Regions from separate parts of the Arthrobacter sp. 9E16 genome, predicted to be linked through region 2. Evidence: predicted binding sites of a transcription regulator. Region 2 holds the regulator's gene; the other holds the start of a gene.
What was found. Region 2 encodes HrcA, which represses chaperone genes, less so after heat shock. Its sites were predicted from a motif close to TTNGCACTCGNNNNNNNCGAGTGCNAA; they were not measured.
Positions count from the first base shown of each region.

Region 1: a site for HrcA is predicted at 1,779-1,805, ahead of groL (chaperonin GroEL). Genes of this name have one in related genera too.

Region 1 covers NZ_PJIU01000005.1:59,014-63,353, reverse strand. Annotated here, with positions in the region: gene groL (chaperonin GroEL) at 1-1,621, opposite strand, end outside; gene CXR00_RS16975 (cold-shock protein) at 1,943-2,146, opposite strand; gene CXR00_RS16970 (LytR C-terminal domain-containing protein) at 2,367-2,996, opposite strand; gene CXR00_RS16965 (DUF3263 domain-containing protein) at 3,034-3,336, opposite strand; gene CXR00_RS16960 (uracil-DNA glycosylase) at 3,503-4,249, shown strand; gene CXR00_RS16955 (siderophore-interacting protein) at 4,264-4,340, shown strand, end outside.
Region 2 covers NZ_PJIU01000002.1:372,740-377,079, reverse strand. Annotated here, with positions in the region: gene CXR00_RS08490 (16S rRNA (uracil(1498)-N(3))-methyltransferase) at 1-144, opposite strand, end outside; gene dnaJ (molecular chaperone DnaJ) at 146-1,285, opposite strand; gene hrcA (heat-inducible transcriptional repressor HrcA) at 1,422-2,435, opposite strand; gene CXR00_RS08475 (DUF3097 domain-containing protein) at 2,650-3,492, shown strand; gene CXR00_RS08470 (DUF4870 domain-containing protein) at 3,634-4,053, shown strand; gene hemW (radical SAM family heme chaperone HemW) at 4,103-4,340, opposite strand, start outside.

The DNA.
Region 1 (4,340 bases), on a different contig from region 2:
CGCCCATGCCGCCCATTTCGTCGCCGCCGCCCATTGCCGGCGCAGCCTTTTCAGGCTTGTCGGCAACAACTGCTTCGGTGGTGAGGAACAGGCCGGCGATGGAAGCCGCGTTCTGCAGTGCAGAGCGGGTCACCTTTACCGGGTCGTTGACTCCGGCAGCCAGCAGGTCTTCATACTCGCCCGTAGCAGCGTTCAGGCCCCAGCCCTCGGGCAGGCCGCGGACCTTGTCGACAACGACGCCCGGCTCCATGCCGGCGTTGAAGGCGATCTGCTTCAGCGGAGCGTCGATGGCAACGCGGACGATGTTGGCGCCCGTTGCTTCGTCGCCCTCGAGGTTCAGGTTTGCGAAAGCCTTCAGGCCGGCCTGGATGAGGGCCACGCCGCCACCGGCGACGATGCCTTCTTCAACGGCAGCCTTTGCGTTGCGGACAGCGTCCTCAATGCGGTGCTTGCGCTCCTTGAGCTCAACTTCAGTTGCAGCGCCGGCCTTGATGACTGCAACGCCGCCGGCCAGCTTGGCCAGGCGTTCCTGCAGCTTCTCGCGGTCGTAATCGGAATCGGAGTTCTCGATTTCGGCGCGGATCTGGTTGACGCGGCCCGCGATTTCCTCGGGGTCACCGGCGCCTTCCACGATGGTGGTCTCGTCCTTGGTGACTACCACCTTGCGGGCCTTGCCCAGCAGGTCCAGCGTGGCGTTTTCCAGCTTCAGGCCGACTTCCTCGGCGATGACCTGGCCACCGGTGAGGATGGCAATGTCAGCCAGCTGGGCCTTGCGGCGGTCGCCGAAGCCCGGAGCCTTGACGGCAACGGACTTGAAGGTGCCGCGGATCTTGTTGACCACCAGGGTTGCGAGGGCTTCGCCTTCGACGTCTTCGGCGATGATCAGCAGCGGCTTGCCGGACTGCATGACCTTCTCGAGAACGGCAACGAGGTCCTTCACGTTGGAGATCTTGGAGTTCACGATCAGGATGTACGGATCTTCCAGGACCGTTTCCTGGCGCTCGGCGTCGGTGACGAAGTAGCCGGAGATGTAACCCTTGTCGAAGCGCATGCCTTCGGTGAGCTCAAGCTCCAGGCCGAAGGTGTTGGACTCCTCGACGGTGATAACACCTTCCTTGCCAACCTTGTCCAGCGCCTCAGCGATCAGATCGCCGATCTGCTGGTCACCGGCGGAGATGGAAGCCGTGGCAGCAATCTGCTCTTTGGTCTCGATTTCCTTGGCGGAGGCGAGGAGTTCGGCCGTGACAGCTTCGACAGCCTTCTCGATGCCGCGCTTCAGGCTCAGCGGGTCGGCGCCGGCAGCAACGTTGCGCAGGCCTTCCTTGACCAGTGCCTGGGCGAGGACCGTTGCCGTGGTGGTACCGTCACCGGCAACGTCATCAGTCTTCTTGGCAACTTCCTTGACCAGCTCTGCGCCGATCTTTTCGTAGGGATCGTCGAGCTCGATCTCCTTGGCGATGGATACGCCGTCGTTCGTGATGGTGGGGGCGCCCCACTTCTTCTCAAGGACAACGTTGCGGCCACGCGGGCCGAGGGTAACCTTCACGGCGTCGGCGAGGATGTTCAGTCCGCGCTCGAGGCCGCGGCGTGCCTCTTCGTCAAATGCAATGATCTTGGCCATAACGGCTTTCGTCCTTCCGGAACAGTCATGCTGGGTGCTTAGATGTTGCATTCCAGACTGCGGTGCCCGCGACGGACGGGCCAACAGGAGCGATCTCTTTACGCTCCCGCAGGCCCTCACCTCAGTGGCTTGCTCTTTCACTCAACGCCGACCGCTTTTAGCAGTCATACGGCAAGAGTGCTAAGTCAATAATTAGCACTCCCGCACACTGAGTGCAAGCGATCACGGCTCGGTGCTTGGCGCGTCACAGGCAACAGCATCCACGGGTTCCGTTTCCGTGTCCGCAGGGCAGTCATAGGATTGGCGGCCCGGCACCGGCAGCTACACGGTGCGGACGTCCTCAGCCTGCGGCCCCTTCTGGCCTTCGCCGATGTCGAACTCCACGCGCTGGCCCTCTTCAAGGGTGCGGTATCCGGATGCCTGGATTGCCGACCAGTGCACAAAAACATCCGTCTGTGCTTCGTCCACGGTAATGAATCCGTAGCCTTTTTCCCCGTTGAACCATTTGACGATCCCCTGCGCCATGTGCGTTTCTCCCACCTTTTTTGCGAGCGAAAGTCCAGCCACGGTGATCATGGCGGAACTGGCCGCGGCACACAGAGCAGTCCGGAACGCGGAGCTGTTTCTGCCGGCTCCGGATCCTGCGCGGTACGGCTGGCACTCACTGTAGCCAGTGCAGGCCGGAGCGCCCGGTGCTGTGCAGGATTGTTATGGAGTATTTACGCAGCAGGAGGCAGTTTGGCTGCTACTGGAATCCCGGGCCGGGCACCACGGTGACCAGCGTGAAGTCCGGCGACTGAACGACGGTGGGAATCCCAAGCAGCTGCGACAGCTCCTGGGCATTGGGCAGCTGGTCCTCGGTGCCGTAGAAAATGATCGATCCCTGCAGCTGCTGTCCGCCCCAGTTGGCAACCTGCGCCGTAGTCCAGCCATCGGCTCCCAGCCGGGCTGACACGCTGGCTCCCAAACCGCCGATTCCGCTTCCGTTCAAGACCACTACGGGCTGGCTCCGGTCCGCTGCGGCAGGCGTGGGTGAAGGTGTGGGGGAAGGTGTGGGTGCGGGTTCAGCACTCGGTGCAGCGGTGGCGGACGGGGTTGGTTCCGTACTCTGCCCGGGTTCAGAGGCCTGCGGTTCCGGGGATTCCACGGAAGCGGAGGAATCTGCGGCAGGCGCCCTGTCGCCGTCGTCCGTTCCGATGCCCAGGCGGGGAAGGACAAAGTAAGCCGCCACCCCAAGCACCAGGGCGAGTACGCCAACGGTGATGATTAGGCCGAGTCCGCTTGAGCGCGAAGGGATCAGCCGTTCCCGGTGAACGCCCTGGCGCGACGACGTTTCGGGAACCTTGTCGAACTCATCCCGGGGGTAATTGCTCATGGTGAGGTATCAGTCCTTGGTCTCAGGTGGCGCCGGTTTAGACGTCAGAGCCTGAACGACGGGCGGTGCGCGCGCGCTGACGGGTTGTTCGTAGTCTACGCAGTCTCTTGACCAGCATAGGGTCGTGAGCCAGGGCGTCCTCGGTGTCGATCAGCGCATTGAGGACCTGGTAGTAGCGTGTGGCGGACATGCCGAACAGCTCGCGGATGGCTTGTTCCTTCGCGCCGGCGTACTTCCACCAGGCCCGTTCCAAGGCCAGCATCTGCTGTTCCTGTTCCCCCAGCGGGCTGTCGGGGTCAACCGCGCCGTCAAGCGAGAAGGCTTCGGTTGTTTCGGCCACAGAATGCTCCCAGATAGTTGACGGTTTCACCACCCATGTTAGTTGGTGAATAACAGCTCTGTCATTTGCGTCTTCCGCCCTACCGGAATAGCCCGTTCCCCTGCATCCGGCCTACGCTGGATGGGTGAGTTCAAGCGACCCGACGCTCTTTCCTCTGCCGCACGAGCTGCCCGGCGACAAACCGTTCCCGTTCGCCGCCCCCGCAGCGCTCAGTGATGTCATGGCTCCGGACTGGGCCTGTGCACTGGGTCCCGCTGCCCAGGACCTGCACCGGATAGCTGCCGGACTCCAGGAAGAGCGCGCGTCCGGACACACCGTCCTGCCTGCGCCGGAGAACATCCTCCGGGCGTTTTCCCGTCCCCTTGCAGACGTCAAAGTCCTGCTGATCGGCCAGGACCCGTATCCCACTCCCGGCCATGCCGTGGGACTGTCCTTTTCCGTGGACCCTGCAGTGCGTCCGCTGCCGCGGAGCCTGAACAATATCTATAAGGAACTTCACGCGGACCTCGGGATACCGCCCAGCATCCACGGTGACCTTAGCTGCTGGTCAGACCAGGGGGTGCTGCTGCTGAACCGGGTGCTGACGGTTCGTGCCGGCAGCGCAGGGTCCCACCGCAAACGAGGCTGGGAGCAGATTACCGAGCTCGCGGTCCGGGCCCTGGTTGCCCGGCGCCTGGCTGACGGGAGCCGGTCCCCGCTGGTGGCCGTGTTATGGGGCAACGACGCCCGTTCAATCGTTCCGCTGCTCGATGATGTCCCGAGGATCGAATCCGCCCATCCCAGTCCGCTCTCCGCCTCGCGCGGATTCTTCGGCTCACGTCCCTTCAGCCGGGTTAACGAACTGTTGCAGCAACAGGGCGCCTCGCCAATTGACTGGCGGCCGGCGCGATACGGTAAAGAAAACGTCCTTTGATCTAGGAGAACCACATGCCTGACCCTTCCGCGCCCGCCGCAAAGCCAGCGCAGGATGTTCCCCGCCGGGCCCGTCCGCTGTTGGTCCTGGA
Region 2 (4,340 bases):
GTCCACGATATCCACCGGTTCCCCGGGCGCCAGGCGTTTCACGGCAACTGCGTGGTGGGCTTCAGCCCCTTCGAGGACAAAAAGGGAACCGGCCCCGGCGGCCCGGACGGCATCCGGGTCACCGAAGAAGATCGGGTTGGTCATGTCAGTGGTTGCCCAGGCGGTCCCGCAGCCGGGCAAAGACGCCGGTGCCGCTGCCGGCCAGACGACCCTCGGCATATTCCTCACCGCGCAGCTGCGCCAGCTTGCGCAGCAGTTCTTCCTGCTCCGCATCCAGCTTCTGCGGGGTTTCCACGTGCAGGTGGACCAGCAGGTCTCCCCTGCCGTAGCCGCGCAGATGAGTCACGCCAAGTCCCTTGAGGGTAGTGACTTCACCGGACTGAGTGCCGGCCTTAACCGCAATCTCCCGGTCGCCGTCGAACGTCTCGAAGTTGATGGAGGACCCAAGCGCCGCCGCCGTCATGGGCACGGTCAGTGTGGCGTGCAGGTCATCGCCTTCGCGGACAAACGTAGGATCGGCATTTACCCGGATTTCCACGTACAGGTCGCCCTGGGGTCCGCCGGCCGTACCGGCTTCACCCTGTCCGCCCAGCTGGATGCGGGTGCCGGTGGCTACACCGGCGGGAATCTTGATGTTCAGGGTACGGCGGCTGCGCACGCGGCCTTCGCCGGCGCACTCGTGGCAAGGGTCCGGGATAACGGTTCCGTAGCCCTGGCAGGACCCGCACGGCGCGCTGGTCATAACCTGGCCGAGAATGGAGCGCACGGCACGCTGTACCTGGCCGGATCCGTGGCAAATGTCGCAGGTCCGGGGTGAGGTTCCCGGCTGGCAGCAGCTTCCGTCGCAGGTGGGGCAGGTGACCGCGGTGTCGACCTCGATCTTCTTGTTGGTGCCGAAGACGGCATCCTTCAGATCGATGCGCACATTGATGAGGGCATCCTGGCCGCGGCGCGTCCGTGAAGCCGGTCCCCGGCCGCCGCCTCCGCCGCCGCCAAAGAAGGTGTCGAAGATGTCCTGGAAGCCGAAGTTCTGGCCACCGAAGCCGGCGCCGCCGCCAAAGCCGTTGTCGTTGCCGTTCTCGTTGCCGGTGGTGTCATAGATGCGGCGTTTCTGCGGGTCCGCGAGCACCTCATAGGCGTGGGTGACGGCTTTGAACTCGTCCTGCGCTCCGGGAGCAGAGTTAACGTCCGGGTGAAGCTTGCGGGCAAGCTTCCGGTACGCCTTCTTGATTTCTTCGCCCGTGGCGTCGCGTCCGACACCCAGGACCTGGTAGTGATCGCTCACTCGTGCACATCGCTTCCTGTAATTGGCAGTATCCGCGTTGTTACCGCGCCGCCCTCCGTCCGGAGGCGTCCACCGGCTGCTGTCGCCCGCGGGCGGCGGCAACCGGCGTAATGCTGCTGTATTCGTCTAACGTTTTTTAGTTGTTCAGTATTCGGGAAAGATAACGGGCCACGGCGCGCACTGTGGCCATGGTGTTGGGGTAGTCCATGCGGGTTGGTCCGAGCACCCCCACCTTTGCCGAAGAATCGGGTCCGTAACCGGTGGCTACGACTGATGCCTCTGAAAGGGATCCATGCGGGTTCTCCCGTCCAATCCGCACCGAGACACCTCTGGCGTCCTGCTCCATTTCGGACAACAACCGAAGCATGACGACTTGTTCCTCAAGTGCCTCCAGGATGGGGCCTATCGTCAGGGGAAAGTCTACTGTGGAACGGGCCAGATTGGCGGTGCCGGCCATGACCATGCGGTCTTCCCGGTTGATTCCGGCCAGCTGCTCCAGACAGTGCGCCAGCGCCGCGGCGTTCCGCCTCTTCGGGACGGGAACCTGGACGAGGCAGTCGGCCAGTTGTCCGGTTATCCTGGTCAGCGGCGTACCGCTGAGTGCGGACAGGAAATGCTGCCGCAGTTCCAGCAGGTCCGGCTCGGTCACCTGGTCGGGAACCGTGATGACACGCTGCTCCACCCGTCCGGTGGTGGAAATCAGGACCACCAGCACCTGGGCCGGTGCCAGCAGGACAAATTCGATGTGGCGGACCTTGGCGTTGCCGAGATGCGGATACTGCACCACCGCCACCTGGTTGGTCAGCTGCGAGAGCAGCCTGACGGTCCGTTCCATGACGTCATCGAGATCCTCTGCACCCTCGAGCAGGGTCTGGATGGCCTTGCGCTCGGCGGCGGACAGTGGTTTGACGTCTGAAATCCGGTCCACGAAAAGGCGGTAACCCTTGTCGGTGGGGATGCGTCCGGCGGAAGTGTGAGGTGCGACAATCAGGCCCTCTTCTTCAAGGGCCGCCATGTCATTTCGAATGGTGGCGCTGGACACTCCCAGCTGGTGGCGTTCCACCAGTGCTTTGGATCCAACGGGTTCGCGCGAATGCACGTAATCCTCAACAATGGCCCGGAGCACCTCGAGTCTGCGTGGTTCACTCATGGTTTTCCCTCCCTTGCTGATGTCCTGCCGGTGCTGAGTGTCCTGACAGCGGTTCCGAACAGGCATGCGGATTGGCGCCGGGCTGGTTAGCACTCACCCTGCCCAAGTGCTAAGTCTAATACGGATCGGCGGCGTTGCTAGCATTGAGGAGCCCGTGCCCGCACGTGCCGAATCCGCGCAGGAACCAACCGCAATCAGAGTGAGGGATACACCCGTGTCGAATTTTTCGTGGGGCCCGCAGGACATTAGCGCCCCGGCCCGGCGGGTATTGCCCAAAGTCGGCGCCGAGATCGGGCTCGTACTTGAAGACGTGCACAGCGGCTGGGTTGGTGCCGTGGTGCGCGTCGAGAAGTCCGGCGGCCTGCACCTGATGGTCTTGGAGGACCGGCGCGGCAAGACGAAGTCCTTCGAGCTGGGCTTCGGATTCCTTTTGGACGGGGAGCCCGTGGAGGTGGTTCCGGCCGTCAAGGCTGCGGCCCCGGTGTCCCGGCGGACGGCGTCGGGCTCTGTCCGGGTGGACAACGTCCGGGCGCGCACCGCGCGGGCCAGCCGCATCTGGGTGGAGGGAAAGCACGACGCGGAACTGGTGGAAAAGGTGTGGGGTGATGATCTGCGCGTGGAGGGCATCGTCGTCGAGCCCCTGCACGGCGTGGATGATCTTGCCTCCGCTGTAAAGGATTTCAGCCCGGGCCCCGGACGCCGGCTGGGCATCCTGGTGGACCATCTGGTGTCCGGGTCCAAGGAGTCCCGGATAGCTGCCGAAGCCATGGCCGTTCCGGGTGCCCGCGGGAACGTGCTGATTGTGGGCCACCCGTACGTGGACGTGTGGCAGGCCATCAAGCCGCAGACCATCGGCCTGGCAGCCTGGCCCGTGGTGCCCCGCCACGAGGACTGGAAAACGGGCATTCTCAAAGGCCTGGGCTGGCCGCACCGGGACCACACCGATGTTGCCATGGGCTGGAAGAAACTGCTGGGCAGCGTCAGTTCATATGCCGATTTGGAGCCGTCGCTGCTGGGGCGGGTGGAGGAAGTTATCGACTTCCTGACCGTCCCTTAGCGGCTCCACCGCCGTGCCGTTGCGGGCTGGAGCTCCTCCAGCCAGTAACCTAGATGAGATATGCAGCAGCCGGACGGCCCCAGTCCGCACCGGCGCACCGGGCCAGGCGTCCAGAGTCAAAAGGAAACAGCAGTGTCGAACATCCGTCAAAATGACCAGCACCGCCCCGACGACCGGGGTGCGGCCCAGCGTCCCCCCTATCAGGGCGCACCGGCCAACGCGCTGCCCCTCACCGCTTCAGAGGACCGCCAGTGGGCAACCATGGCGCACTTCGGCGGCATTCTGGGCTTCATCCCCTCGATGATCATCTACCTGGTATTCCGCGACCGCGGCCCGTTCACGGCGCAGGAATCCAAGGAAGCGCTTAACTTCACGCTTCCTCCCACCATCATCGCCATGGTCGCCTGGCTGCTGTCCTTCATTCCGGTGATCGGCTGGGTCTTCGCCATCCTGAACGCCCTGCTGTGGGTTGCCATCGCGGTTTCCTCAGTGGTCGCCGGCATTGAATGCAACCGCGGACGGCCTTACCGCTACCCGCTGAACCTGCGCCGCATCCAGTAAGGCCGGGACTGGATCAGCCCGGCGGCGGACCTCAGTCCGGCAATAGGACCTAGTCCGGAAGCAGGCGGCGGACGACGGCGTCCGCCAGCAGGCGGCCCTTGGTCGTCAGCAGCACGCGGCCGGTCAGGGCGGCCTTCGCGTCCACCAAACCGTCGGCCATCAAACCCGCCACGGCGAGCCGGCCCGAATCCTTGAGCCGGGACAGTTCCAGGCCCTCAGCCAGGCGGGTGCGCAGCATGACATCTTCCACGTACCGGGTTTCTGCGTCCAGGGTTTCGCGTCCGACG